DNA from 3 places in the Gordonia sp. (in: high G+C Gram-positive bacteria) genome. Region 2 is predicted to be linked to each of the others. Evidence: riboswitches for the same ligand, from Rfam matches in the RefSeq annotation. Region 2 holds a riboswitch; each other region holds the start of a gene.
The links. A riboswitch is a leader RNA that binds a small molecule or an ion and turns the genes downstream of it on or off. The one in region 2 is predicted to bind cobalamin.

Region 1 (10,142 bases), on a different contig from region 2:
GATGATGTCGACGCCGAACCGCTCCTTGAAGCGACGCAGCAGCGGCGCAGGCAGCGGTTCTCCCGCGGACGTCGCCAGCCGCACCGACGCGAACGCGTCGTCCGGCAGATCGCTGTTGAGCAGCGCCGCAAAGAAGGTCGGCACTCCGCCGAACAACGTCGGCTTATCGGCGATCGCACGCTCGGCGACGATCGCTGGCGTCGGACGGCGCCGCTCGAGCAGCGTCGTCGCCCCGACCGACAGCGGGAAGAACACCGAGTTTCCGATGCCATACGCGAAGAACATCTTCGCGATCGACAGGTAACGGTCGTCCCGCGTGATCCCGAGGACACGGTCGCCGTACGTCTCGCACACGTGACGGATGTTGGCGTGCCGGTGCATGGCGGCCTTCGGGAAGCCAGTCGTGCCCGAGGTGTACAGCCACAGCGCCCACGAGTCGTCGGCGGTGGGAACGATCTGCCGGGTGTCGGGTGCGGCGGCGGCCCCACTTGCGACGAACGCGGGCCACGACCATCGCGCGACACCGTTCGGGACCTTCAGGTCGCCGTCACCGTCGAGGACCACAGTCGCGACGTCTGGCGCCGCGGTCAGGCCTTCGTTGACGGCGTCGACGAACTCACTGCTGCACACGACGAGATGTGCACCCGAATCGGCCATGATCTTTCCGAGTTCCGAGCCGTTGAACATCGTCGATATCGGCACCGCGACGACCCCGGCGCGGAACGCTCCGAGGATCGCGGCGAGCATCGGGATGTCGTCGGCCATGACGATCAGTACGCGGTCGTCACGGTGCAGGCCTGCGGTCCGGTACGCGGCAGCCGCGTCGCCGATCAGACGGTCGAGTTCGGCGTACGTAACGGTGGTGGTACCGACTGCTGCAGTCCGGTCTCCATCGCCGGCGTCCACGCGCCGGGTGACGAGGTATTCGGCGGCGTTGAAGTAGTCGGCCATGACTACACCCGGCCGAAGTCGTACTCGCCGCGCTGGCCGCTGCCATACCGGCGAAGCGCACCGTCGGGGCCGGAAGCGTTGGGCCGGATGAAGATCCAGTTCTGCCACGCGGTGAGGCGACCGAAGATCTTGGTCTCCATGGTCTCGGGTCCGACGAATCGGTGGTTGGCCTCCATGCCGGTCAGCGAATCCGGCGAGAGCGCGGCCCGCTCCTGCAGCACGATCCGCAGTTCGTCCTCGAAGTCGATGTCGTCGAGGGCGACGGTCACCAGTCCGGCGGTGTCGGCAGCGGCCGCGTCGAGGGCGGTGCCGATCGTGGCACGGGCTGCGTCGAGGTCGTCGTCTCGGCCCCAGAAGCGGGACTCGATCCGCGAGAGACCGTTGCCCATCGGGTAGACACCGTCGTTGGACGCCGTCAACTGGATCGTCGCGGGAGTCGCGTCCGGGTCGACGTCCTCGTAGACGCCGTCGAGCATGTACTGCCGGTCGGAGGCGAGGGCGATCTCGGCGAGCAGGCCGACGAACGCGCTGCCCGGTTCGATGACGCTGATCAGGCTGCGACTGGTGACGTCCAGACGCTTCATCACGCGCTTGTAGTAGTGACGGACCTCGTTGACGAACCAGTCGTCGCCGTTCTCCAACAGCTGGGTGTCGTAGGCGAGCGCAGTATCGGCGTCGCCGACCACGCGAAGCACCCAGGTCCCCAACTCGTTCTCGTTGGTGCGCAGGTGCAGGATCAGGTCGTCGAGTTCGCGGGTCACGGCGAGCGGCCAGTAGTCGACGCCCTGCGCGAGGGCGGCCGCAGCGTCGGCGGGCGGCGCGTCGGTGGGCGCCTGCACGGTGATCTCGACCTTGCGGCCGTTGCGATCCAGCGTGGCCGACACATGCGGGTAGCTGATCTCGGTGTCGGTGATCCGACGGTCCAACGGAGTCAATGCGACGCCCTGCCCACCGGGACGGTGTGAGGATGCCGCACGCTCGTGGGCGCGGGTGGTGACGGCCTCGTCGAACGCGTTGCGTGGCACCGTCGAGTCGATGAGACCCCATTGGACGGCGGTATCGCCGCGGTAGCCCTCCGACTTGGTCGCGAACATGTCGGCGCGGTCCTTTCGGACGTGACGCTTGTCGACCACGCGGGTCAGGCCGCCGGTACCGGGAAGGACACCGAGCAGCGGGACCTCGGGCAGCGAGACCGTCGACGAGTTGTCGTCGACGAGGATGATCTCGTCACAGGCGAGTGCTACCTCGTAGCCGCCGCCCGCCGCCGTTCCGTTGAGCGCGGCGATCCACGTCTGACCGGAGTTCGACGTGGCGTCTTCGATGCCGTTGCGGGTCTCGTTGGTGAATTTGCAGAAGTTCACCTTCCACGAGTGGGGCGACTGCGCGAGCATCCGAATGTTGGCGCCCGCACAGAACATCCGCTCCAAGCCGCCGGTGAGGACCACCGACTTGACCTCGGGGTGCTCGAAGCGAAGACGCTGCGTGATGTCGTAGAGCTCGATGTCGACGCCGAGATCGTACGAATTCATCTTCAGCTGGTAACCGGGAACCAGGCCGCCGTCCTCGTCGACTTTGAGTGTGACGGTGGCGATCTCGCCGTCAGTGACGAGCGTCCAGTGCTTGTACTCGTCGGGATCTGTTGCGAAGTCGACGACTGGTGGCGCGGTCTGATCGGAAGTGGTCGGTTCGTCGAGAACAGTCATGGCTGCAAGTCCTTCGGATGGTCGGGATGGGCTGTTCCGGCGCGGCTCTCAGGCCAGGCCTTCTTCGGCCAGATGGACGTAGTCGAATTCGACGGGCTGCGAGTTGATACCCGTCTTGGGCGGCGCGATCCAACCGGCGAACTCGCCGTACTCGTACTCGGGCACCATGAGCGCGGCGACGGCCTCACGGTCCGCGTTCGACGGCAGCCAATCGTCCTTGCGCGCTTCCCAAGTCGCATCGTCGAGGACTTCGCCGTCCGGGCTGACGTTGACGTCGGCGTACACGCCGACCTTGCGGTGGAAGCCTTCGTGCGGGAGGGTCAGCCGTTGTTCGAGTTCGGCGTCCTCGAGTTCCTGATTCCAGCGAGCCACGCCGTTGGCGCAGTCGGCGACGTACTCGTTACGCAGGTCCAGGTTCAGCGAACCGAGCGCCGACACCGCCTTCTCACGGATCTCGCCGTCCTCGACGTAGGTCATGGTCCGCTCGTCGTCGACGAGGACGTGGTCGTCCTTGCGACGGGTCTCCTGCCAGCGGCCTTTGAGTCCCTCGGAGTAGTAGTTACCCGCGTTGGTCGACTGCTCGGAACCGAACAGGTCCATCGATACCGAGAACTGGAAGTTCAAGTACTTCTGGATGATCGACAGCGGGATGACGCCCGCCTCGAAGAGGGTCTTCTCGTCGTCGGTGCCGAGTTCCTTCATCTTCTCCGCGGTCTTCTCGACGGTGCGCTGGACGCCGGTGGTGCCGACGAACATGTGGTGGGCCTCTTCTTTGAGCATGAACTCGCAGGTGCGGGCCAGCGGATCGAACGCCGACTCCTTGAGGGTGCCGAGCTGGTACTTGCCGTCGCGGTCGGTGAAGTACGTGAACATGAAGAATTGCAGCCAGTCGGTGGTCTCCTCGTTGAACGCTCCGAGGATGCGCGGGTTGTCGAAGTCACCCGAGTTGCGCTGCAGCAGCTTCTCGGCCTCCTCGCGGCCCTCGCGACCGAAGTACGCCTGGAGCAGGTACACCATGGCCCAGAGGTGTCGGCCTTCTTCGACGTTCACCTGGAACAGGTTGCGCATGTCGTAGATGCTCGGCGCGGTGGCGCCGAGGACCCGCTGCTGCTCGACGGAGGCCGGCTCGGTGTCGCCCTGGACGACGATGAGGCGCATCAGGTCGGCGCGGTACTCGCCGGGAACCTCGTCCCAGACGGGCTCGCCCTTGTGCTTGCCGAAGTTGATCTTCTTATCCGGGTTGGCCTCGGCGAGGAAGATGCCCCACCGGTACTCCTCCATCGGAACGTGATCGAAGTGCGCCCACCCGTCGCGTCCGACGGCGACCGCGGTACGCAAGTACACGTCTTTGGTCGGAATCGCGGGACCGAGGTTGCGCCACCAGTCGAGGAACTTGGGCTGCCAGCCTTCGAGCGCGCGCTGGAGGCGCCGGTTGCTTGCCAGATCGACGTTGTTCGGGATCTTCTCGCTGTAGTCGATCTGGGAGAGGGGTCCGCTGGGCTTGGGGGCTTCGCCGGTGCGGTCGGTGGTGGAGCTGGTCATGGTGTCTTCTCCTGTGTTGTTCTCGGAGTGGTTGTTTCTGCGTGGTCGAGCGCGGGCAGACCGCTCACGCTGGTCGAGCGGGATAGAGACTGGTGAGGAAATCTGGCCCGCCTTGGACCGCCGTGCGCTGCATGTGGTGGTAGACCGCTCGCAGTCCGCCTTCTTCTTCGCCGCCGCCCGCGCGGCCGGGGCCGCCGTGGACGAGCTGCGGCATCGGTATGCCGTGGCCGGTCGACTCGGGCGCGCTGTCCCGGTCTAGGACGAGGACGCGGCCGTGGTGGGCCGCGATGCCCAGGACCGTCTCCTTTGCGAAGTCGGCGTCGGCGCTGACCACCGACGCGGCGAGCGAGCCGTGCCCGCGAGCCACCTGCGCCGTGACGTCAGCAGACGATCCGTCGTACGGGAGGAGCGTCGAGACTGGACCGAACGCTTCGACGTCGTGCGCGGTCTGCGAGTTCTCGTCGCCGCGCAGCAGGATCGGGGCGAGGAACGCTCCGATGCGAGCATCCGCACCGACGACGTCGACGGAGTCCGGGTCGCCGACGACGATGCGAGCGTCCGCGGCGAGTGAGGCGATCCGAGTGCGGACGTCGTCTCGCTGGTCGGTGCCGACGAGTGCGCCCATGGTGACGCCATCGGCTCCGGGTGCTCCGACGACCACGTCGCCGAGCTTGGCGGCGAGCGCGTCCTGCACGGCGTCGAGCTGGGCCGCCGGGACGAATGCGCGGCGGATAGCCGTGCACTTCTGTCCGGCCTTGGTCGTCATCTCAGTGACGATCTGGTCGACGTACAGGTCGAACTCCGCGCTTCCCGGGGTCGCGTCGGGTCCCAGTACTGAAGCGTTGAGCGAGTCGGCTTCGGCGGTGAAGTGCACCGACCGGCCGACGACGCTCGGATGTGAGCGCAGGGATGCTGCGGTGTCGGCCGATCCGGTGAAGCCGACACTGTCCTGACCGTCGAGAAGATCGAACAGCCCGTTGATCGGGCCCGCGACGAACTGCAGCGCGCCATCGGGCAGCGCACCCGATTCGACCATGATGCGTACGGCGTGTTCAGCGATGTACGCCGTCGGCGTCGCGGCCTTCGCCAGTGTCGGGACGCCCGCGAGGAGTGCGGGCGCGAGCTTCTCGAGCATGCCCCAGACCGGAAAGTTGAAGGCGTTGATCTGGACTGCGGTGCCCCGTCGCGAGGTCAGGATGTGCCGTCCGAGAAACAGACCTTGTTTACCGAACTGGGTCGGAGCATCGTCTTCGACGATGACCGTGCCGTCGGGCAGTCCTTTGCGCGCGAGTCCGGCGTACACGATCGCCGTGCCGAACCCGCCGTCGACGTCGACCTTGGCGTCGGCGCGAGTGGAGCCGGCTTTCGCGGAGAGCTCGTACAACTCGTCCTTGCGCTCGCCGAGCGCTGCGGCCGCCGCTTTCAACGACGCGGCCCGCTCAGCGAACGTCATTGCGCGAAGGGCACTTCCGCCGACGTCGCGGGCATAGGCGAGCACGTCGGCGAAATCGACGTCGGCGGCAGCTATCCGAGTGACCGGTTCGCCGGTGACCGCATCCCGGACGACGCGAGCGTCGCCGGTGCCGGTACGCCACCGGCCGGCGAGATAGCTGGGGAGACTGTCGATCACAGAGGACTCCATTCGGGGGCTGTCGGGTGTTCCTCGATCTGAGAAACACTCTACAACTCTCTGGCAGTTCGTCAACAAATTGTCACATATTTAGGGTGACCTAACCCACTTGACGTCGATAAATGTGATGCAGAAACATTCCGTGGCGCAGCCTCGTCTCCCGTGCCGCAGCCTCAACTCCGTCGCTGCCTGCTCATTGCGGGGGGCGCCGAGTGAGCTGACGGTGCGACGAGGAGAGTGAGGCTGCGGAAGCCGAACCGAGACTGTGCGAAGCGCGCGATCAGATACGCTGCGCAGCGCTCGCCTGCAGCTCGTCCCAATACGCCTGGGCGCGGCGATGCCACTGCGCATGACGGTCATGGAACACGGCCGCAGACCGCGGACCGGGCCATTCATGGTCGAGTAGCTCTCGTGGCAGGTCCGGATCGAGGAACGGGAAGCGACGCCACTCCTGCACGAGCTCCACCTGCGCGACGAACGCTTCGGTCGTCGACTCCGCGCGCCGCTCAGAGAACAACCCGAGGAAGTCGACGTATCGCGATTCGACGTCGGCGAGGTCCCAGGCCGCCGACACGAGGGCCTTCTCGTCGCCGATCCCAGACGTCGCCCCGACCCAGGAGAAGGTCTGGCGCGACAGTCCGAGGTCATCGATCACACGTCGGACGTCGTCCGCCTTAGACGTGTCTGGAGTGATCCAGAGGCCCGACTGCGGAGAGCCGAGTCCGAGCCAGGTGAACCGAGTGCGGAGGCGGTGCCGCAGTTTGCGCTGTGTCTCCGGGATCGAGACCGCCAGGGTCAGCCATCTGCCGTCCCACGCGGGCGCACTCCGCATGAAACCGTAGATCCGCTCGGTCCCCTCAGTCAGAAGGTCGACGCCCGATCCGGTCAGTTCCCACGCGCTGCGTCGGCCATGACGACTCGAGGCGAGCAGCCCTTCAGAAGAGGTGCGCGACAGCGCTTGCCGAGCCGCACGCTCCTCGACGTCGTGGAGCGCAAGCGCATCCAGGATCGTCGAGGTCCACACCGGTTCTTTGCGGGGCAACGCGAACTCGCCGAGGATCGTCAACAGAAGCGAACGAGCGCTGGCCGATCCGACTTCCCGCCGACGACTCAGCGGGTTCGAGCCTTCAGCCACGGGTCCTCCTCGACGATCAACGGGCGGTCGCCGCCCCGATTCAGCACTATATCGACCGCCGACGACGTAGATCGTGACCGCGAACACCCGCCGTCGAGCGCGGCGGCCGCAGCAGAGCTCCGCAGACACGCACCGCACCCGTATAGGTCTACTCCTAGATTGATCGCCTGAAGGGTCAAGCGTTGGGAAACGTTTCGCGTTGTGAATGCGCGTCTTGCACTGCGCGCTCGCGGCGAATTTGCGGAATCGTCGGTTTCCTCCGACTGCCGATACACTCGTCGCGATACGTCACGGTGTACGGGAAGTCCGGTGAGAATCCGGCGCGGACTCGCCACTGTGAGCAGGTCCGGAAGTCGTCTGGAGTGAAAGCCTCCAGCCACTGAACCGGCGGCCGACAACGGTCGCCATTCGGGAAGGCACGACGCCGGGAGCCCCTGCTGAGCCAGGAGACCGGCCGCGGCGTACCCCGTAATTCCACGAGATCTGGAAAGGGGGTCGCTTTGCGTACCCTGACGAAGTTCACCGTGCTCGCGAGTCTCGCCGGCACACTGGCACTGTCCGCCTGCACCAGCAGCGACGACGCCGACACCTCTGACGCCTCCATCACGCTCACCAACTGCGGCCGAACGATCACCATGGACGTGCCCGCCGAATCGGCGATCACCGTCAACCAGGGGGCGACGGAGTCCGCACTGGCGATCGGCGCGCAAGACCAGATGGTCGGCACGGCCTACCTCGACGACGCCATCGCGCCGAAATGGGCGGAGGCGTACAACGGCATCGAGGTTCTCGCCGAGGAATACCCCGATCGCGAGACACTCCTGGAGAAGCGTCCGGACCTCGTCACCGCGTCGTACTCCTCGGCCTTCGACGACAAGGCCCTCGGCAGCCAGGACTCGTTGGCCGAGTTGGGTGTCGCCTCGTACGTGTCACCCTTCGGTTGCGACGACAAGTCGCAACGTCCCGAGCCGTCGTGGGACGCGGTCGCCGGAGAGACCCACGATTACGGCGTCCTCTTCGGCCGCACCGATGAGGCGAACGAAGTGAACCGCGCGATGCGGTCGACGCTCGACGAACTCAAGAAGCGAAACGCCGGGGCCGACAAGACTCTGATGTGGTGGGACTCCAAGACCGACAGCCCGTCCGTCGGCGGGCGCGACGGCGGCCCTCAACTGGTCATGGACGCCGTCGGCGCGACCAACGCCTTCCACACTCTTTCGGGCAACTGGGCCGACACCGGCTGGGAGTCCGTTCTGCAAGCGAACCCGGACGTCATCGTGCTGGTCGACGCCGAATGGGACCCGGCAGACGCCAAACGCCAGTACCTCGAGTCCGACCCGGCCCTACGGGAACTGGACGCCGTCAAGAACGCGTCGTACGTCGTCTTCCCGTTCTCCGAGAGCACGCCCGGTGCACGAATGATCGATGGCGCGGTCCGACTGTCGGACGCGCTCGCGAAGCAGTAGGCCGCGCGTGCTCAAACGGGTGCGCAGCACCCCGTCGTTCGTCCTCTGGATGGTCGGGCTGACAGGGCTGCTCCTCGTCAGCATGGGACTCGGGGTGATCATCGGCTCGGCCGACCTGTCGCTCGGCACCGTGACCGACGCGATCCTCGGGCGACTCGGACTGACCTCGGGAGTCGACATCCTCGATGAGCACATCGTCGTCGACCTCCGGCTCCCGCGGGTGGTCGGCGCCGCGGTGATCGGTGCGGGCCTCGCGGTGTGCGGCGCCGTGCTTCAGTCATTGACCGGCAACCAACTCGCTGACCCCTACATACTCGGAATGTCGGGCGGCGCCGCGCTGGGCGCGTCAGTCGTCCTGAGCACCGGTATCGGGTTCGGCACCCTCGCAGGCGGCCCGGTGGTGTCCCTGGCCGCATTCGTCGGGTCGATGTCCGCACTGGTCCTGGTGTTCGCCATCTCCGTCACACGCGGCGGCGCACTGATGCCGGGCAGGCTGATCCTGGCGGGTGTCGCGGTAGGACTCTTGGCGTCGGCGCTCAGTTCTGGACTGATCTATTTCGGGCCGCACGGGACCGCCGAACGAGTGATGTTCTGGTCGCTCGGCTCGGTGGCAGGCGTCCGATGGAACACGATGCTCCTCACCGTCGTCGTCACCGGGGTAACGGTGGTGGTCGTGCTCTTCTGCGCCAGGACGCTCGACGCGTTCGCGTTCGGGGAGCGGGCTGCGGCAAGCCTGGGAACGAACGTCGCTCGGACCCGATGGGCCCTGTACGCACTCGTGTCGCTGTGCACCGCCGTCCTCGTCGCCCTGTCGGGGATCATCGGCTTCGTCGGATTGGTGATTCCGCACCTGGTGCGCTTCCTCGTCGGACCGCTTCATGCGCGCGTGCTGCCGATGGCGGTTCTGGTCGGCGCGCTGATCGTGGTGTGGGCCGACATTCTGGCGCGCAGCCTGATGCACGCGCGGGAGCTGCCGCTCGGACTGGTGACGTCGGCGATCGGCGTACCCGCGTTCATCTGGCTGCTGCGCAGGCAGAAGGGATTCGAGTGAACATCGAAATCTGCGGCGTCGACTTCGCCCTCGGCGCGAACCACATCCTGCGAGACGTCACATGCACTGCGGCTTCCGGCGAGTTCACCGGGATCATCGGTCCGAACGGATCTGGCAAGTCGACTCTGCTGTCGATGATCATGCGCTGGCAGCGGCCAGACGCCGGTCACGTCCTACTCGACGGTCGTGACGTCCACAGCGTCAAACGACGGGACTTCGCCCGCACCGTCGCCGAGGTGGAACAGCAGTCGGCGACGGCCATGCAGTTGACGGTGGAACAGATCGTCGAACTCGGGACCATCCCGCACGGTTCGAGCTGGGGTCGCCCCCTCGGGGAGTCGATGACGGGGGTCGACGACGCGATCGACGCGTTGGGCCTGCACACGCTGCGACGACGCACCTGGCACACACTGTCGGGCGGTGAGCGGCAGAAGGTCCAAGTGGCGCGTGCCTTGGCTCAGCGTCCCACCGTGTTGGTGCTCGACGAGCCGACCAACCACCTCGACGTATCCGCCGGGCTCGGGCTGCTCGACACGGTGCGGCGGCTGGATCTGACCGTGGTCGCCGCCATCCACGACCTGAACCTGGCCGCCATGTACTGCGATCGCCTCGTAGTTCTCCGCGAGGGCGCGGTGCACGCAGTCGGAACGCCAACCGACGTCCT
Region 2 (10,142 bases):
ACCGCCCAGCCGACACCTTCTGCGCGCAGAATCATCGGCGCCCCTGACGGATCAGGACCAGCACGAACATCGGGACGCCGACGATCGCGGTGATGACACCGATCGGCAGTTCGCGTGGGGCGATCAGAACGCGTCCTGCGACGTCGGCCCACACGAGGAACAACGCGCCGATGATCGCCAAAGTCGGCATCATGACGCGGTGGCGGACGCCGACGATGGCCCGAGCCGCATGCGGCAGCACGAGGCCGACGAAGCCAATCGCTCCGGACACGCTCACCACCACCGCGGTGATCAGCGCGGTGACGCAGAGCAGTGCCAGCCGGGTCCGGGCCACGTTCACGCCGAGGGATGCGGCCGCGTCGTTGCCGAACGCGAACGCGTCCAGTGCACCGGAGGACAGCAGGCACACCACGAGGCCTGCGACGGTCGCGACTGCGCATACGGACACTTCCGTCCACGACGGCGACGACAACGAACCGAGCAACCAGAAGAGCACGCCGCGCGTCTGTTCGGCGTCGGCCGAGGTGTAGACGATAAACGAGGTCAACGCCGAGAACAGCTGGGTGGCGGCGATCCCGGCGAGGACGACCCGATCAGTCGTGCCTCCGGCGAGACGGGCGAGCAACAACACCAGCGCAAATGCGGCGAGCGCACCCACGAATGCGCCACCCGCCATTCCGATCACCCCGGCTCCGACGCCGAGGAGGATCACGGACACCGCGCCAACCGACGCTCCAGAGGAGACTCCGAGCACGAAGGGGTCGGCCAGCGGGTTCCGCAGCAGGGCTTGAAGAACACCACCGCAAACGGCCAGTCCCGCGCCACACGCCGCGGCGAGTACCGACTGCGGCAGCCTCAGCTTCCAGACGATCGACTCCTGAAGCTTCGACAGACCCGAATCGCCGCCGAACAACTCCGCCCGCAGTGACGACCAGACGTCCGACAGGCCGAGCCCCGACGGTCCGATCGTGATCGCGAATCCGATCGACACGAGCAACAGCACCAGTCCGCCGAGCCACAACGTGGCGACGGTCGGGAGTCGAGTCGCAAACGCTCTCACGTACCCAGGCCGAGCTTGTTCAAACCGTCGGCGACGTTCTGGATTCCGTAGACAGTGCGGAGCGAGGGGTTCATCTCTGCCCCCGTCGCGATGATGTATCGCTTGTTCTTGACCGCGTCCATCTCACGCGTGACCGGGTTCGACTCCAGGAAGTCGATCTTCTTCTGTGCGGACTCCCCTGACTGGATATCGCGCGTCAGGTTGCCGATCACCAGCACCTGAGGGTTCCGGTTGGCGACTTCCTCCCAACCGATCTGCGGCCACTCGTCGTGCGTGTCGTCGAAGACGTTCTTGAGACCGAGCGCCTTGGAGACAACGCCTGGTGCACCGCAACATCCTGCGATGTACGGCGACTCCGAGTCCGAGAACCAGTACAGAACCGTTGTGCCCCGGGCGTTGACCGAATCGGCTGCGCTCTTCACTCGGCTCTTGAGATCGGCGACGACGTTCGCGGCTCTGTCCGACGTACCGGTGAGCTCACCGAGTTCGGTGATCTCCTTGTAGACGAGGTCGAGCGTGAAGTCCGTACTCCGCGATCCGTCGCCACCGGTGTCCTCCTTACCTTCGCAGTCCGACGGGGCCAGGTAGGTGGGGACGCCGAACTCGGTGAACCGTGCGCGCGGCGCGGTGCCGCCCTTGTCGAAGGTCGATCCGAACGACGCAGTGACCAGGTCCGGTTCTTCGGCAAGGACTGCTTCGAGCGACGGCCAGTTGTCGTCGATTCGCTTGACCTTCTCGTTCGCTGCGGCCAGTGACGGCAGGACCGGGTCGGTCCACGTGGCTGTACCCGCCATCCGATCGGCGAGCCCGAGGGACAGCAGCACCTCGGTGGTCCCCTGGTTCAGCGAGACGATGTTCTGCGGCGGCGAGTCGACGCTCACCTGCTCGCCGCAGTTCGTGAGCGTGACGGGAAATCCTTCGACAGACGGGGTCGACGACGCGGCGTCGTCCGACACTCCGCATCCGGCGAGTAGCGCTATGGACGAAGCGAGAGCCGCGATGCCGAACAGCGAATTGCGGCCGATCAGCGGGTTACGGGAGAGGTGGGACATCACAATCTTTCGGGCCCGAGCTCAGAACGCGAAGCTCGCGTGTGGATCCCGCGGGGTTGCTCCCGCGCGAGCCAGCAGGTCTTCGGACTCGAGGTCTACCGTTGCCGGACGTCTTCCCAGGTGTCGACCCAGCAGGTTTCGACCCAGTGACATGCGATCCGGAACGTCGCTCTCACCGCTGCGCGTCAGTCCCGGATTCGCACCGGATTCCCTGCCCGAAACATCGGGCGCGCTGGCACGGTGATCATAACTTTCGCGCACAGACGACTGTGCCCGGGACCACCGGTCAGATGGTCCCGGGCACAGGATCGTTTCACTGCACTGCGGTCATCGCCCGCCTACTTGGCGGTCGCGATACCCAGCGACGGGAAGAAGAAGCACGTCGCGTCGCCCTTCTTCACGGTGCCGTAGATCGCGGAAAGGACAGTGCCGGAGCCGGTGTCCACGAGGCCACCGCGGACTCCGTTGGAGGGGAGAAGGTTGAGTGCAGTCTTGAGTGGTGCAACCGCGGGGCCGGTGACGGCCTCCGGCAGGCCCGCTTCGCTGATTCGTTTCTCCACAGCGTCCACGATCACGTCCGTGATCCCGCCCATCGGCGCCCCCAGTCCACCCTTGAACGTGTTGACGTTGAACCACGCGACCCGCATGCCGGACTTGTCTCCGGAGTCGTTAATCACGCCAACAGGCACGAATCCATAGAGAATCTCACCCTTCTTCACCGCGTTAAGGTCGTGTTCCTTTCCGAGAAGATCCTTGATGGTCAAATTTCCATCCTTGATCCCCAGCAACGGGGTATCCGGGAGGCCTGGCGTCGTAGGACCGGCAACCGCACCGCCAACCGCCAGCGGGAACGAAAAGTCGGTACAGGCACCGATTGTCGGAGTGAACGGAGTGATCCCAAGCTTATTGAGAACCTCGTTCGCGGCCGCAATGCCGTCGACGACGGCTGCGGCGTCGTTCGGCTGCGGCTGAATCGAGTCCAGCGCGGCCTTCGCGGCGACGCCGTTGGTGGCAGGCGCGGCCTGGGCGACGGGTGCGCCGATGGCCCCGCCGAGGAGAGCGGCAGATGCTGCCACAGCGGCAAGTGCGAGACGGATCTTCATGGGAACTCCTGATCATGGGAGAGACGGGGCAGAAGTGACACTTGCCATAACTTAAGCACCACCGGTTATCAGGTTTCTCTTAAATACGTCGATTAGTCCGTTCAGAGGACATTGCGGAGAATCAGCCGTTGAGCCGGACCCGCATGCCACGACCACCGTGCCCGACCCGAGTCCAAACTGAATCTATGGCATAGTGGCTCGCGGCACTGAAACACGTTCTAGTTCTGTTGCTCGGTTTCGGAACGAAGGGGTGAACCGATGAAATCGTCACGCCGTGACCTCGTCTCGCTGCTGCCGGCGTCCGGACGGCTCCCCGACGTCAAGGTGCCGAGTGGCCACCTCGTCGACCTCCCCGGACGAGGCACCACGTTCGTCACCGACAGCCGCGGCCCCGACCCGGACGCACCGGCGATCCTGTTGCTGCACGCGCTGTCGACCACCGGTCTGCTCACCTGGTTTCCGAGCATCCCCGCGCTCGCTAAACGCTTTCGCGTCATCACCATGGACCAGCGGATGCACGGCCGGGGCATCCAGTCGTCCGAGTTCTCCCTGCGCGACTGCGCAGACGATGCGGTGGCCGTTCTCGACGCCCTCGACATCGACCGGGCGATCGTCGCCGGATACTCGATGGGATCGCTGATCACACAACGCGTGTGGCGCCAGCATCCCGTCCGTGTCGGCGGGCTCGTGCTGTGCGCAGGCACCGACCAGTTCCAGACCACAGTCACCGAACGACTCTTCCACCAGGGCATGGGTGCCTCGTTCAGCCGTCTTCGACGCGGCGCACCGACCGTTGCCGACCTGAAGGCCGAACCGCTCGACCCGAACGACGACCTCCGTCGGTGGGCGATCACCGAGTTCCGGTCCACCCGACCGCTCGCTGTCGGTCGTGCCCTCGCAGCTATCGGCAAGCATCACACCAAGCCGTGGGTTCATGAGATCGACGTTCCGACCGCCGTCGTCATCCCGTTACGCGACAAGGCGATCCCGCCGGAACGTCAGCGCGCGATGGCCCAACGCATTCCGGGCGCGACCGTCCACGAGGTGGACGCCGGGCACTCCTGCTGCGTGATGCGCGCCGACCTGTTCGTCCCAAAGCTCGTCGAAGCGACGAACACCGTCCTCGCACGATGGGCCGAGAAGGAGCAGGCGTGAACTCACCGAAGATCGCCGTCATCACCGGAGCCTCGCGAGGCGCAGGCAAAGGGATCGCACTCGCGCTCGGAGCAGCAGGTGCCACCGTCTACGTGACCGGCCGCACCACCGCCGAGACCGACGCGGACCTGCCGGGCACCGTCGCCCAGACAGCTGACGAGGTCACCCGGCGCGGTGGCACCGGCATCCCGGCGGTCGTCGACCACTCCGACGACAACCAGGTCGCGGCCCTGTTCCGGCGAGTACGCGATGAGCACGGACGCCTCGACATCCTCGTCAACAACGCCACCACCATCCCCAAGGCACTCACCCGAAAGGGCCCGTTCTGGGAGAAGCCGCTATCGCTCACCGAGATGTTCGACGTCGGGATGCGCTCGGCCTACGCGGCGACCTACTACGCGGCACCGCTGCTCGTCGCCAACGGATCCGGACTGGTGGTCAACACCTCGTCGTTCGGCGGCAGTTGTTACATGCACGGCCCCGCGTACGGCGTCGGGAAAGCCGCGATCGACAAGATGGCGCACGACATGGCCGTCGACTTCAAACCGTTCGACGTCGCGGTCATCTCGCTATGGATGGGACTCCTCAAGACCGAACGCACCATGGCAGCGTTCGAGGCCGCGCCCGCGATGTACGAGGGGCTCGCGGCATCGGCCGAGTCAGTCGAGTTCCCTGGCCGCATCATCGCCGCACTCTCGAAGGACGAACATCTGATGGACCGCACCGGGCGAGTCCTGATCGGCGCCGAGATCGCCCAGGAACTCGGCGTGACGGACGTCGACGGCAATCAGCCGCCGTCGCACCGACCGTTTCTCGGCGACCCGCCGACCTTCAGCGGCGCCGTCGTCGACTAACTCTGCGAGAGATCGTCCGCCGCCGCGACCTCGACCTTGAGTCGCTCCAGTTCCTCCGGGAAATGCTCGACCATCGTCTGCGGATTACGCACGCTCTCCTCACAAGCGATGATCCCAACGTGCACGACGCCGTTGTTCGACAGCACGGTGATGTTGAGCCCGGCACCGTGGAACACCGGCCCCAACGGGTACATACCCAACACCTGCGCACCCAGGAAGTACAGCGGGACCGGCGGTCCCGGAACGTTTGAAATGACGAGATTGTGTACGACGGGGTGCTTCTCTGCGAGACGTAGACCCGCGTATGCACGAACAGCCAGACCGAAGACCCTTGGCGCAGCGAATTCGGCCCAGTCCTGCAACATGTCCGCCGAGATCGCCTTGTTGTGCTCCTTGGCGTTCCGATTGTCGTCGGCTACCCGGCGAAGCCGCTCGAGCGGATCGTCGATGTCGGTACCCAGACGCGCGAACAGCGACGACACCTTGTTGGCGCCGACTTCGCGCGACGACTCCTCGCGCACCGAGACGGGCACTGAGGCGAGAAGCGGCTCGTCAGGTAGTTCCCCGCGCTCCTCGAGATAGCTGCGGAGCACACCGCCTGCAATGCTCAGCACGATGTCGTTGACCGTCGCACCGGTCGCGCGACGCACCTCTTTGATGTCCTCGAGTCTCATATCGGCGATCGCGATGGTGCGGTGTCCGGTGATGGTCCCGTTGAACGAGGTCCGAGGTGCCGTCAGCGGAGCCGCCATCGCGGTCCCCTGGCGGGCGCGGTCGATCGACTGAGTGATCATGCCGATCGACGCCGGAACCAACTTCGGAATCCCGAGCGGCCGCATCAGCGTCTCGACGACACCGCGACCGAGCAATTCCAGACCGCCTGGCGCACGCGAGTGCTTCGGCGGATGGTCCGGGACCAACGCCGGTGCGTCCGGCTCGAGGCTGCACAGGTAAGAGATCAGATTCGAGCCCGACGCGCCGTCGACCGTCGCGTGATGCATCTTGGAGAACACCACAAGCTTCTCGACGCCGTCGACGTCGCGATAGCCCTCGATCAGCACCATCTCCCACAACGGACGGCTGCGATTCATCGGCTGACCGGCGAGATGACCACAGACCTCCATCAACTCGGCATATCCCGCAGGCTGCGGCAACGCCATCCGGTGGAAATGGTGGTTGATGTCGAAGTGATCGTCACGCACCCACACCGGATGCCCGACGTCGAGCGGTACGCGTCGCACCTTCCGCGTGAACTGGTCGACCTTCTTCACTCGTGAGTCGAGAAGATCCCGCATCGTCGAGAATGTATAGCCGCCGGGCACCGTCGCGGCGTCGAGCACTATCAGCCCGCACACGTGCATCAGTTGCTCTGGAGTCTCCAGGTACAGAAAGCTTGCATCGAGGCCGCTCAGACGATCCATGAGGAACAGAATACAACAGGAATTAGAACGTGTTCTACTATCGCCGAGAGTCCTCGCCAGCCTGCGATTTCGCGTCACCACCGGCGCAGGACATAACTATGCGTCCTACGCGCCGGCGGCGCCTCGGTGTTAAGTGGAGGCATGGCCACCCGCTATCAGAACCTCGCATACGGCGACGCCGCGCGAGCCCGTCAACACGCAGTGACAGGTGCAGGAACGCCAGGACCCGAGATCACCGACGACGGACCTCAGGAGCTGACCTCTCGTGAGCTCCGCATGCTCACCGACGCTTTCCAGTTCCATCTGGCCACCGTCACCGAATCCGGCTGGCCGTACGTGCAGTACCGCAGCGGCCCAACCGGATTCGTCCACCATCTCGGTGGCAACAAGATCGCATTCGCCGACTTCCGCGGCAACCGCCAGTTCGTGTCGACGGGCAACATCGACGCCGACGGCCGAGTCGCCCTGTTCGTCGCCGACTACCCGCTCCGGAAGCGGCTGAAAGTCTTCGGTCGCGCCGTCGTCTCGGACGACCCCGATCTCCTCGACCGCCTGCGCCACGTCGACGACGGCATGATCTCGGCTGTCTGCGAGCGAAGCATCGTCATCGACGTCGAAGCGTTCGATTGGAACTGTTCACGCAGTCTCGTCCCGCAATACACCGACACCCAGGTCCGCGAACGCGTACAGCCCTACATCGACCGCATCTCTGCGTTGCAGGCCGAGGTGGCCGCGCTGAAAGCGCAGCTCGACTGAGCCCAGCTCGTTCGATGGTCGAGCACGGTGGTCGCGACACCACCTCCGGGACTACCGTCAACGCATGGCGGTGATCTACGACGCGACCCTGTCCCCATCGAAAGAAGAGTTGATCCGCGATTTTCTCGACAGTGCCGGCCTCGCCCGAGGCGACGTCGAACGCCTCGCCGCCTACCGATTCGACGACCCGGAGGGCGAAGTCGGCATCGAGGCGCACATAGTCGCGCGCGGCGGACGCATCTTCCATGTCCCGCTGACCTATCGCGGCGCTCCTCTCGACGGCGCGACACCCGTCGGCACCATGGAGCACTCTGTACTCGGTCGCCGATGGGTGTACGCGGCCGCCGATGACCCGGTCGCGCTCGACGCGTATACCCGCGCCCTCCACAACGCACAAGGCCAGGCTGCGCTCGAAGCCCACCGTGCAGACGGAACCGTCGAGCCGATGGCGACGACGATGGCGCTGATCGTCGTCGGAGAAGCGGAGCTCGAGTCGACACTGCACCTGACCTACGACGTGGGCACCCCCGCGACAGGGCACACGACTCTCGTTGCCACCTGGGCCGACGAGTCGGTGGTGGTCGCCGCCCTCGACTGACGAGGCCGACACCCGCGGACGCGCCACCACGTTTCATTCGCGGTAGAACCACACTCCCCGGATGATCACCCAGATCGGCACGACGACCTTCGGGCCCACGTCGTCCCTTCGCGACCAGTCAGGCAGCGATCAGACGCCGATCAGCTTGCCACCGAGGTACTCGACGACCTTGTCCAAGGCCACTCGCTCCTGCGTCATCGTGTCGCGTTCACGGATCGTGACCGCCTGGTCATCGAGGGTGTCGAAGTCGACGGTGACGCAGAACGGCGTGCCGATCTCGTCCTGACGGCGGTACCGCTTGCCGATGCCCTGCGCGTCGTCGAACTCGACGTTCCAATACTTGCGCAGTTCCGCCGCGAGATCGCGCGCCTTCGGCGACAGCTTCTCGTTGCGCGAGAGCGGGAGCACGGCAGCCTTGACCGGCGCCAGACGACGATCCAGTTTCAAGACCGTGCGAGTATCGGTGCCCCCCTTGGCATTCGGAACCTCTTCGTCGGTGTAGGCGTCGACGAGGAATGCCATCATCGATCGACCCAGCCCGGCAGCGGGCTCGATGACGTACGGCGTGAATCGTTCGCCGGTCGCCTGGTCGAAGAACGACAGGTCCTCACCGGACGCCTTGCTGTGCGTCGACAGGTCGTAGTCGGTCCGGTTGGCGACGCCCTCGAGCTCGCCCCACGGGTTGCCGCCGAAGCCGAACTTGTACTCGACGTCGACGGTCCGCTTGGAGTAGTGCGACAGCTTCTCGGCCGGGTGCTCGAACAGACGCAGATTCTCGGGGTCGATGCCCAGGTCGACGTACCACTGCAGTCGGGCGTCGATCCACTCCTGATGCCACTGCTCGTCTTCGCCCGGCTTGACGAAGAACTCCATCTCCATCTGCTCGAACTCGCGGGTGCGGAAGATGAAGTTTCCCGGCGTGATCTCGTTACGGAAGCTCTTGCCGATCTGCGCGATACCGAACGGCGGCTTGCGGCGCGACGTGGTCATCACGTTCTTGAAGTTGATGAAGATGCCCTGCGCGGTCTCCGGGCGAAGGTAGGCAAGGCCGTCTTCGTCGGCGACCGGTCCGAGGAACGTCTTGAGCAGACCCGAGAACGCCTTCGGCTCCGTCCACTGCCCCTTGGTGCCGCACTCGGGGCAGCCGACCTCCGACATCGGAACCGTGTCCGGGTCGTCGATGCCCTTCTTCAATGCATACGCCTCTTGCAGATGATCCTGACGCTGACGCTTGTGACAGTTGGTGCATTCGATCAGCGGATCGGTGAACACGTCGACGTGGCCAGACGCCTCCCACACGCGACGCGGCAGGATGACCGATGAGTCGAGACCCACGACGTCCTCACGTGAGGTGACCATCGTGCGCCACCACTGTCGCTTAATGTTGTCCTTCAACTCAACGCCGAGCGGGCCGTAGTCCCAGGCAGAACGGGTACCGCCGTAGATCTCACCGCAGGGGTATACCAGACCGCGCCGCTTGGCGAGGTTGACGACAGCATCGACTTTGGACTGGACAGCCACGGTTAACTGATCTCCACGTGTGTAGGGGTTAGGGAATGCATGCGTTAAGGGTTCGTTTACAGGGTAGTCGGTGGTCGAGACATCGCGCCGATCGCATGCGTCATGCCTGAATGCGCAGTGTCATCCGAACGTCCGAATCGCGAAGAATTGTCGTAGGCGCGTCATAGATTCATCGCACCGGTCAGGCAGTGGGCCCGGCCGGACCTCTCCCAAGGAGCCCCCGATGAAGATCTCGACCCGCCTCGCCGTCGCCGCCGTCGCAGCAACCACCGCGCTCGCCCCCGCGGCCGCCGTCGCTTCCGCCAACCCGAGCGAGCCGACTGCCGGCGACACCGTTCGGTACATGTTTTACAGCGACTACCAGTACAACGAGTCGCTCACCTACTTCGACGCCAACAGCGAGATCCAGACGATGGAGAATCCGAAGTTGCCGTCATACTCCGGTGAAGAGGGTTGGTACAGTGGGTCGCTCACGGTCACCTCACGCTCCACATACCAACTCGCGAGCAGTTCCATCCAGACCAGCGGATACCGCGCAGCATGCCGCGTGTACGTGAACGACACCCTCGTCTCATCCGACTCGGCGACCGGTCGCTACGCGGTCGCCCTCTGCTGACGTGTT
Region 3 (10,142 bases), on a different contig from region 2:
GGGGATCCTCGTCGGCAGCGTGTACTCGTCCGAACGATTCCGCAGGCAGCTCATCGACGCCGCGTCCTCGATGGTCGTCGGGTGGCCGACCGATCTCGCGGCGACCGTCGGGCCGTTGACCCAACCGCCGAGCGACAAGCTGATCCGCGCCCTGACCACCTTGGAGCCAGGCGAGTCGTGGCTGCTGCAGCCACGTGCGCTCGACGACACCGGCCGACTCTGGTCGCCGGGCATCAAGGACGGAGTCGCACCGGGTTCGTTCTTCCATCTCACTGAATGCTTCGGCCCTGTGCTCGGACTGATGCGCGCCGACGACCTCGACCACGCACTGACGCTGCAGAACGCCACCGACTTCGGGCTCACCGCCGGGCTGCACTCGCTCGACACCCGCGAGACGCGCCGCTGGCTCGACCGGGTCGAGGCGGGAAACCTCTACGTCAACCGCTCGATCACCGGGGCCATCGTGCGCCGCCAGTCGTTCGGCGGCTGGAAGCGATCGTCGGTCGGACTCGGCTCCAAGGCCGGCGGACCGAACTACCTGATGTTGATGGGCACGTGGGCGGACGCCCCGGCGCACGGCTCACCGCAGTCGCCTCCACAGACTCCGGCGATCGCCGCGTTCGCTCGATCCGTCGAGTCCTGCGTCACCGACGCCGAACACGCGTGGCTGGTACGAGCGCTGGCCGACGACGACCGAGCCTGGGCTGCCGAGTTCGGCGTCGGCCGGGACGAGACCGGCCTGGGCGCCGAGGCCGACGTCTTCCGCTACCGCGGGGCCGACGTCGTCCTGCGCGTGTCCGAGGACGCGACGCCCGCGCCGACTGCACGACTGATCGCCGCCGCGGCACGATCGGGCGCGCGAGTGCGCGTCAGCATCGCGCCCGACGCGAGTTCGACGACGGCCGCCGTCGTCGAGTCAGCCACCGCGCTCGGCATGCCGGTCGCACCGGCCACCGACACCGACTTCGCCGATGCGATCGCGCGCCTGGAGGTGCCGCGAGTCCGCCTCGTGGGCTCGTCTGCCCCGTCGGTCCTGGCCGCCGTCGCTGCTCGGCCCGACATCGCACTGCTCGACGACGCCGTCACCTCGTCGGGACGAGTCGAGCTGCGCCACTGGCTCCACGAGCAGGCGGTGTCGATGACGTTGCACCGCTTCGGGAATCCGAACCGGCCGTTCCACCTGCTCGCAGCCGAATTGACCACACCCCGATGACTCGACCCGCGTGACGCTTCGTGCATTCGAACGAATACCGTGGTTGCGATTCGTTCGACCCCACATGCCGGACACACGTGCGGGGCGGCAGAATCTCCCGAATGACGAGACGTGAATCACATACGCTCAGTGTCGTGCGTAGGGTGACGACGTACGACCTGACGAATCGGTGATCGCGCCTGTGTCTTCGATCGAATACGAGAGGGAGTCCCGATGTCAGTAGCGTCCGACGGCCGAGCATTCCAGATCTTCGCCGTCGTCCTGTACTTCGCGGCGATGCTCGGCATCGGGTTCTACGCGTACCGGAAGACCAAGAACAACCTCGACGGGTACATGCTGGCCGACCGTGGTCTCAAGCCGTGGATCGCCGCGCTGAGCGCGGGCGCGTCGGACATGTCGGGCTGGCTGCTGATGGGTCTGCCGGGCGCGATGTACGTGTCCGGGCTCTCCGAGTCGTGGATCATGATCGGTCTGCTGATCGGCGCGTGGGCGAACTGGAAGGTCACGGCGCCGCGATTGCGCGCGTATACCGAGGTCGCGGGAGACGCGATCACGATCCCGAGCTTCTTCGAGACACGTCTGCGCGACTCCTCGCGCATCCTCCGCATCACCTGCGGCGTCATAATCCTGGTGTTCTTCACGTTCTACGTCTCGAGCGGGATGGTCGCCTCCGGCAAGTTCTTCGACAGCGCGTTCGGCGTGGACTACACCGTCGGCATGCTGATCGTGGCGGCCGTGACCATGGTGTACACCCTGTTCGGCGGCTTCCTCGGTGCATCGTTGACCGACGTCGCACAAGGCGTCCTGGTCGTCATCGCTCTGCTGGCGGTACCGATCATCGGCATCATCAACCTGGGCGGCGTGGGAGCGACCATCGACGGTGTCCGTGCGGTGGATCCCGACGACCTGAGCTTCTTCGCAGGCGGTTCGGTCGTCGCGATCATCTCGTCGGCGGCCTGGGGACTCGGCTACTTCGGGCAGCCGCACATCATCGTGCGCTTCATGGCGTTGCGCTCGCCCGCCGAGGCGGGCACCGCGCGGCGGATCGGTATCGCCTGGATGTTCGCATGCGCCGTCGGTGCCGTCGGCACCGCGCTCGTCGGCATCGCATACTTCGCCAAGCACACCACCGAGGCTCCCGAAGACTCCGAGACCGTCTTCCTCGCACTGTCGCAGATCCTGTTCCATCCGTTCATCGCAGGCCTCGTGCTCGCTGCGGTTCTCGCAGCGATCATGTCGACCATCTCGTCCCAGTTGATCGTCTGCTCGTCTGCGCTGATCGAGGACCTCTACAAACTGGTGGCGGCGAAGACCGGACGACGAGAGCTCAGCGACATCACCTACGTCCGGCTGGGACGTCTCGGCGTCCTCGCCATCGCCGTGATCGCCGCGGTGCTCGCGATCTCGCCGTCGAACAGCATCCTCGACCTGGTCGCGTTCGCGTGGGCAGGCTTCGGCGCAGCGTTCGGACCGGCGATCGTGCTGTCCCTGTACTGGCGACGCCTCACCACGTGGGGCGCCCTCGCCGGCATCGTGACGGGCGCGGTCGTCGCCTACGCGTGGGGCCAGTCATCGTTGAGCGAGGACATGTACGAGATCGTGCCCGGGGTCCTCGCGAGCTTCGTCGTAGCCGTCACGTTCAGCCTGTTCACATACCGGCCCAACTCGGAGATCGACGCCGAGTTCGACGCCGCGAAAGCGTTGGCGAAGGCGAAGGACACCGATACGGCAGCCGTCGACGCCAGGGTTTAACGCAGAGGATTCGGCGAATGTGAAAAGTGCGGCGACCTCGCTAGACTCGGCTCCGCAACAGGTTCGCCCGGTGATTCGTTCTTCGGGCGTCGAGAAGAGGGAATCCGGTGCGAATCCGGAGCTGACCCGCAGCGGTATGTCGGAACGACCGTCGTCACATGCACTGGACCCGAGGCATCGGGCCTGGGAAGCGACGACCAGTAGGAGCGCGCAGCGCACGCCGACGAGCCCGAAGACCTGCCTGTCGTACCGGGCACGCCGTGCTCGGTGGCTGTCCGCCTCGTGGATCAGGCGATGACTCCGTCACGGGTTCGAGCGTTCTCGTGCCCGGGTCGGAATGCATCTTCTGTCGGGCGACGGCCGTCAACACTGTTTGCAGGAGAAGAAGTACACATGTCCGTCGACACGACGACACACACTGCCCCACCGTTCACCGCGACTGTTCCGGGCACCGCCCGCATCGGTGCGAATCGCGAGCTCAAACGAGCCGTCGAAGCCTACTGGGCCGGGCGGTCGGATCGCGCCGACCTCGAAGCCGTCGCCGCCGATCTGCGATCGACCAGCAGGCGCGCCCTCATCGACGCCGGTATCGACTCGGTTCCGGTCAACACGTTCTCGTACTACGACCAGGTTCTCGACACCGCGGTGATGCTCGGTGCGCTGCCGCCCCGCGCCACGACGATCAGCGATCCGCTCGACCGCTACTTCGCGGCCGCCCGCGGCTCCGACGGCGTGACGCCGCTGGAGATGACCAAGTGGTTCGACACGAATTACCACTACATCGTCCCGGAGATCGGCCCCGACACCACATTCGCACTGGACGCGACCAAGGTTCTGGCGGAGCTCGCCGAAGCGGCTGCCGACGGGGTCGACGGTCGACCGGTCGTCGTCGGTCCGATCACGTTCCTCGCGCTGTCGAAGGCCGTCGACGGAGCCGCGGCACCGTTGACCCGACTCGACGAGGTCGTCGCGTTGTACGTCGACCTTCTCCGGCGTCTCGCCGAGGCGGGTGCCCAGTGGGTACAGATCGACGAGCCGATTCTGGTGACCGACGCCGTCGAGAATCTGCCCGCGCTCGCCGAGAACGTCTACTCGACGCTCTCTGAGGTCTCGGCTCGGCCGGCCATCCTGGTCCAGACGTATTTCGGTGACGCCCGCGAGTCGGTCGCTGCCCTCGCCCGCACCGGTGTGGAGGCCGTCGGCGTCGACCTGGTTGCAGGCGGAACCGACAGCGTGACGTCCGCGGGGCTCGGTGACAAGATCGTCGTCGCCGGTGTCGTCGACGGACGCAACGTGTGGCGCACCGACCTCGACGAGGCGCTCGGCGTCCTCGAGTCACTGCGCGGATCGGTCGGGCCTCTCGTGGTCTCGACGTCGTGTTCCACCCTGCACGTCCCCTATACGCTCGCCGGCGAGGACGGCCTGGACGACGCCCTCCGCGGCTGGCTCGCGTTCGCGAGCGAGAAGCACGCCGAAGTGGTCGCGTTGGCACGCGCGTTCGCGAGCGGCCGCGCCGATCAGTCCGAAGCGTTCGACGCCGCCGCGACGGCGCTCGCGAGCCGCGCGAACGACCCGAGGCTGCACGTCGAAGCGGTCCGCACCCGCTTGGCCGCCCTCACGTCCGCTGACTGGACCCGTGAGGACTCGGCGGCACGGCGCACCGTGCAGGATGCCGCGTTGGACCTGCCGACACTGGCCACCACCACGATCGGTTCGTACCCGCAGACCACCGACATCCGCAAGGCCCGTCAGGCGCTGCGCACAGGTGCGATCGACGACGCCGAGTACACGCGTCGCATGCAGGCCGAGATCTCCGATGTCGTTGCACTGCAGGAGGAGATCGGCCTCGATGTACTGGTGCACGGCGAACCCGAGCGGAACGACATGGTCCAGTACTTCGCGGAACAACTCGACGGATTCTTCGCGACCGCGAACGGCTGGGTCCAGTCGTACGGCTCGCGCTGCGTGCGTCCGCCGATCCTGTTCGGCGACGTCGTCCGTCCCGCACCGATGACAGTCGACTGGATCGCGTACGCACAGTCGTTGACGGCCAAGCCGGTCAAGGGCATGCTTACCGGTCCGGTCACAATCCTCGCGTGGTCGTTCGTCCGCGACGACCAGCCGCTCGCCGAGACCGCCAATCAGGTCGCTCTCGCGATTCGCGACGAGACCGTCGACCTCGAGAAGGCGGGTACGGCGATCATCCAGGTCGACGAGCCTGCCCTGCGTGAACTCCTGCCGTTGCGGGCCGCAGATCGCAGCGCCTACCTCGACTGGGCCGTCACCGCGTTCCGATTGTCGACGGCGGGCGTCGCCGACGCCACCCAGATCCACACCCACCTGTGTTACTCGGAGTTCGGTGAGGTCATCGGGGCCATCGCGGACCTCGACGCGGACGTGACGTCGATCGAGGCTGCCCGCTCACATATGGAGGTCCTCGCCGACCTCAACGGGATCGGTTTCGCCAACCAGGTGGGCCCGGGTGTCTACGACATCCACTCGCCCCGTGTGCCCGCGGCCGACGAGGTCACCGCCTCGCTGCGCGAAGCGCTCGCCGCGGTGCCCGCCGACCGCCTGTGGGTCAACCCGGACTGCGGTCTCAAGACCCGCACCACCGAGGAGGTCACCGAGGCGCTGACCAACATGGTTGCCGCCGCGCGCGCCGTGCGTTAGTCGCACCCTCAGTTAGGTCGTCGCACACTCAATGCGTCTTAGCAGCCTGGGCCCAGGCTGCTAAGACGCATTGATGTTGTGTAGCGGTATCTCAGGCTGCGACGACGCTCATGCCAGCTCCACCAAGAGGTCGCCTGAGGCCACCTCCGTCGCGCCGGTGCGCACCACACGAGACACCGTGCCTGCCACCACACTCGTGATGGACGCCTCCATCTTCATCGCTTCAATGGTCGCGACGGTCCCACCCTCGGTGATCGCGTCGCCGGCTCCGACCGTCACCGTGGCGATTCCGCCGAACGGTGCGGCGATCTGCTTGGGGTCGTTGCGATCGGCCTTCTCCGCCGCGGCGACCTCCGGATCCACTCCGCGGTCACGAACCGAGACCGACCGCAACTGCCCGTTGACCGTCATCAAGACCGTCCGCAAACCCGTCTCATCTGGTTCGCTGACCGCTTCGAGCGAGATCAACAGCTCGACCCCGGGACGTAGCTTCACTCGATGTTCGAATCCTGGCTGGAGACCGTAGAAGAACTGGTGCGCGGGCAACCGAGACGTGTCACCGAACGTCTCCAGATGGCTGTGGTAGTCGGCGGTCGGCCCGGGGAACAGCAGGCGGTTGAGCACATCCCGACGGACCGGCCCCGGAGCCGCCAGCGATTCGAGATCGTCGGCTGTCAGCGGGATGTCCGGGCTACGCCGCGCCCGTCCAGCCAGGACCGACGTCCGTAACGGCTCCGGCCACCCGGCGGCAGGCTCCCCCAACTCGCCGCACAAGAAGCCGATCACCGAGTCGGGGATGTCGTACGCCGACGGATCGGCCGCGAACTGCTCCGCCGTCACGCCCTGCGCCACGAATGCGATCGCGAGGTCTCCGACGACCTTCGACGACGGAGTCACCTTGACCGGACGCAGGAGCAGTTCGTTAGCGGCGGCGTACGCGTTCTCGACCGCCTCGAATCGATTTCCGACCCCGATCGAAATCGCTTGCTGACGAAGATTCGACAGCTGGCCGCCGGGGATCTCGTGCTTGTACACGCGACCGGTCGGTGCCGGGATCCCCGACTCGAACGGCGCGTACTCCCGTCGAACCGCCTCCCAGTACGGTTCCATCGCGCAGACCGCACTCAGCGATATACCGGTGTCGAACGGGGTGTTCTCGGCCGCGGCGACGATCGCCGACAGGGACGGCTGGCTGGTGGTGCCCGCGAGCGCGGCGCTCGCACCGTCCACGGCGTCGGCCCCCGCCTCCCACGCCGCGAGATAGGTCGCCAACTGACCGCCCGGAGTGTCGTGTGTGTGCAGATGGATCGGCACGTCGAAGTTCTCGCGGAGGGTCGATACCAGGGTTCGCGCCGCGGCCGGACGCAGCAGACCCGCCATGTCTTTGATCGCGAGCACATGCGCGCCGGCGTCGACGATCTGCTCGGCCAGACGCAGGTAGTAGTCCAGGGTGTAGACGCTCTCGCCTGGACTCGACAGATCTCCGGTGTAGCTCAGCGCGACCTCGGCGATCGTCGTACCCGTCTCCTTCACCGCATCTATCGCCGGCCGCATCGCGTCCACACTGTTGAGCGCGTCGAAGATCCGGAAGATGTCGATACCGGTGTCGGCGGCCTCCTGAACGAACGCGGTGGTGACCTCCGCCGGGTACGGCGTGTAACCGACGGTGTTCTTGCCCCGCAGCAGCATCTGCAGGCAGACGTTCGGAACCGCGGTTCGTAACCGCGCCAACCGATCCCACGGGTCTTCTTTGAGAAAACGCAGCGCGACGTCGTACGTGGCGCCACCCCAGCACTCGATCGAGAGCAGTTCCGGTGTGGAGGCTGCTACGTACGGTGCCGCGACGGACAGACCACTCGTCCGCACCCGCGTCGCGAGCAATGACTGGTGCGCATCGCGGAACGTCGTGTCCGTCACCGCAAGAGCCCGCTGATCACGGAGCGCACGGGCGAAGTCGTCGGGCCCCAGCTCGAGCAGCCGCTGCCGTGACCCGTCCCGCGGACCGCGGAGCTCCGCATCGGTCAGCGCAGGCAGTTTCGTGTGCGGGTGGACCGGTGTAGGAAGCGGGCCGTACGGCTGGTGGACCGTGACGTCCGCGAGGTACGACAGCAGCTTCGTGCCCTTGTCGTCGGACGGTCGCGCTGTCACCAGATCCGGGCGGTCTTCGATGAACGACGTCGTGATCCGGCCCGCTCGGAAGTCCGGGTCGTCGAGCACCGACTGGAGGAACCCGATGTTCGTGGTGACACCACGTATTCGGAACTCCGCGAGCGCACGGCGTTCACGACGTACAGCTGTCGCGAAATCCGCTCCGCGACAAGTCAATTTGACGAGCATGGAGTCGAAGTGACCGGTGATCTCGCTGCCGAGCGCCGCCGCCCCGTCCAACCGGACGCCGGCGCCGCCGGGTGCGCGGTAGGAGGTGATGCGCCCGGTCGCGGGCCGAAAGCCGTCCGCCGGATCCTCGGTCGTGATGCGACACTGCAGTGCCGCACCGCGGATCGCGATGGACTCCTGACTCAGCCCGAGGTCGGCGAGCGACTCGCCAGAGGCGATACGCAGCTGCGCCGCTACGAGGTCGACGTCGGTGATCTCCTCGGTCACGGTGTGCTCCACCTGGATGCGTGGATTCATCTCGATGAAGAAATGCTGTCCGCGCTCGTCGACGAGGAACTCGACGGTTCCGGCGCAGCTGTAGCCGATCTGCCGGGCGAAGGCCACGGCGTCGGCGCAGATCTTCGCACGAAGCTCGGGGGCCAGATTCGGTGCCGGTGCGATCTCGACGACCTTCTGATGGCGCCGCTGCAGACTGCAGTCGCGCTCGAACAGGTGGACGACGTCTCCCTGTGCGTCGGCGAGGATCTGCACCTCGATGTGTCGAGGGTTCACGACGGCCTGTTCGAGGAATACCGTCGGGTTGCCGAATGCCGACGCCGCTTCACGGGACGCCGCGCCGATCGCCTCCGGGAGGTCGGCGATGTCGGCGACCCTCCGCATCCCGCGACCGCCTCCGCCTGCGACCGCCTTCACGAAGACCGGGAACACCATGTCCGCCGCTGCAGCCACCAGTTCGTCGACGTCCGAGGACGGCTGCGAGCCTGCGAGCACCGGCAGTCCGGCATTCTGGGCTGCGGTCACCGCCTGTTGCTTGTCCCCGGTGAGATCGAGGACGTGCGAACTCGGACCGACGAACGTGATGCCGTCCCGCGTACAGGCCGCGGCTAGATCCGGGTTCTCAGAGATGAACCCGTATCCGGGATAGACCGCGTCGGCACCGCACTCGCGAGCCACCCGCATGACTTCCTCCACGGCGAGGTAGGCCTGGACCGGGTGCCCCCTCTCCCCGATCCGGTACGACTCGTCGGCCTTGGTGCGATGGATGCAGTTGCGGTCCTCCTCCGGGTAGACCGCAACGGTGCCCGCCCCGAGTTCGTAGGCGGCACGGAACGCACGCACGGCGATCTCACCGCGGTTGGCGACCAGTACTTTGGCGAACATGGTGGTGTTCGATCCTTTCCGTGGGGTCGGTACCCCGTTGGGCTGCGACGACGCGTCAGGCCGGAACGCGGCGCTGCTGAGGGCCGTTGTAGGCCGACAGCGGTCGGATCAGTGCGTTCGACGCCGCCTGTTCCATGATGTGAGCCGTCCACCCGGTGATACGGCTCATGACGAAGATCGGCGTGAACGCACCGATGTCGAAGCCCATCAGGTGATAGGCCGGGCCGGTCGGGAAGTCGAGGTTCGGCAGGATGCCCGTGCGCGAGGACATCTCGTCTTCGAGTTCACGGTAGATGCGCAGCCACTTGTCCTGCCCGAGGTGCTCGGAGACCTCGACCAGTGCGTCGTACATAGTCGGGACCCGCGAGTCGCCGTTCTTGTAGACCCGGTGACCGAAGCCCATCACCTTCTCTTTCGCGTCGAGTTTGGCGGTGAGCCATCCCCGGGCGCGGTCGGGGCTGTCGATGTCGATCATGTCGTACATGACGGCCTCGTTCGCTCCGCCGTGCAACGACCCCTTCAGGGCGCCGATGGCTGCGGTCACGGCGCTGTACATGTCCGATCCGGTGGAAGTGACGACCCGGGCGGAGAACGTCGACGCGTTGAAGCTGTGCTCGGCGTACAGGATCATCGACTTCTCGAAAGCACGGACGATCACCGGATCGGGACTCTCGCCGAAGCACATCGTCAAGAAGTTCTCCGCGTACCCGAGCGCGTGGTGCGGCTCGATCGGATCGAGTCCGCGACGCCGACGCAGGTCGGCAGCGACGATCGTCGGGAGGATGGCGAACATCCGCTGAGCCTTGGCCATCAGCGCCGCCGGATCGGTGGAGTCCTCATCGGGATCCTCGGTGCCGAGATAACTGATCATCGTGCGGACGACATCCATCGGATGGCAGGTGTCCGGCGTCCGCGCGAGCACCGACTGCGCGGACCGGTCGAGGCGTCGGCTGGCCCGTTCACGCTGGGTGAACTGCGCCAGCTGTGCGTCGGTCGGCAGTTCGCC

Region 1: another riboswitch for cobalamin. It lies ahead of ACTIMF_RS13240 (ABC transporter substrate-binding protein); the one in region 2 lies ahead of ACTIMF_RS07510 (ABC transporter substrate-binding protein).
Region 3: another riboswitch for cobalamin. It lies ahead of metE (5-methyltetrahydropteroyltriglutamate--homocysteine S-methyltransferase); the one in region 2 lies ahead of ACTIMF_RS07510 (ABC transporter substrate-binding protein).

What each region holds. Positions count from the first base shown of each region.
Region 1 covers NZ_JBQEDL010000025.1:8,368-18,509, forward strand. The annotation lists gene ACTIMF_RS13215 (benzoate-CoA ligase family protein) at 1-951, opposite strand, end outside; gene boxC (2,3-epoxybenzoyl-CoA dihydrolase) at 954-2,654, opposite strand; gene boxB (benzoyl-CoA 2,3-epoxidase subunit BoxB) at 2,703-4,196, opposite strand; gene paaZ (phenylacetic acid degradation bifunctional protein PaaZ) at 4,261-5,826, opposite strand; gene ACTIMF_RS13235 (PaaX family transcriptional regulator) at 6,107-6,961, opposite strand; cobalamin riboswitch at 7,236-7,434, shown strand; gene ACTIMF_RS13240 (ABC transporter substrate-binding protein) at 7,462-8,427, shown strand; gene ACTIMF_RS13245 (FecCD family ABC transporter permease) at 8,435-9,478, shown strand; gene ACTIMF_RS13250 (ABC transporter ATP-binding protein) at 9,475-10,142, shown strand, end outside.
Region 2 covers NZ_JBQEDL010000011.1:9,867-20,008, forward strand. The annotation lists gene ACTIMF_RS07500 (ABC transporter ATP-binding protein) at 1-35, opposite strand, end outside; gene ACTIMF_RS07505 (FecCD family ABC transporter permease) at 32-1,060, opposite strand; gene ACTIMF_RS07510 (ABC transporter substrate-binding protein) at 1,057-2,112, opposite strand; cobalamin riboswitch at 2,169-2,364, opposite strand; gene ACTIMF_RS07515 (hypothetical protein) at 2,451-3,215, opposite strand; gene ACTIMF_RS07520 (alpha/beta fold hydrolase) at 3,474-4,370, shown strand; gene ACTIMF_RS07525 (SDR family NAD(P)-dependent oxidoreductase) at 4,346-5,224, shown strand; gene ACTIMF_RS07530 (WS/DGAT/MGAT family O-acyltransferase) at 5,221-6,645, opposite strand; gene ACTIMF_RS07535 (pyridoxamine 5'-phosphate oxidase family protein) at 6,787-7,401, shown strand; gene ACTIMF_RS07540 (maltokinase N-terminal cap-like domain-containing protein) at 7,466-7,999, shown strand; gene ACTIMF_RS07545 (glycine--tRNA ligase) at 8,129-9,520, opposite strand; gene ACTIMF_RS07550 (hypothetical protein) at 9,744-10,136, shown strand.
Region 3 covers NZ_JBQEDL010000013.1:93,436-103,577, forward strand. The annotation lists gene ACTIMF_RS08970 (proline dehydrogenase family protein) at 1-1,213, shown strand, start outside; gene putP (sodium/proline symporter PutP) at 1,427-2,965, shown strand; cobalamin riboswitch at 3,008-3,224, shown strand; gene metE (5-methyltetrahydropteroyltriglutamate--homocysteine S-methyltransferase) at 3,359-5,638, shown strand; gene ACTIMF_RS08985 (pyruvate carboxylase) at 5,747-9,136, opposite strand; gene ACTIMF_RS08990 (bifunctional 2-methylcitrate synthase/citrate synthase) at 9,192-10,142, opposite strand, start outside.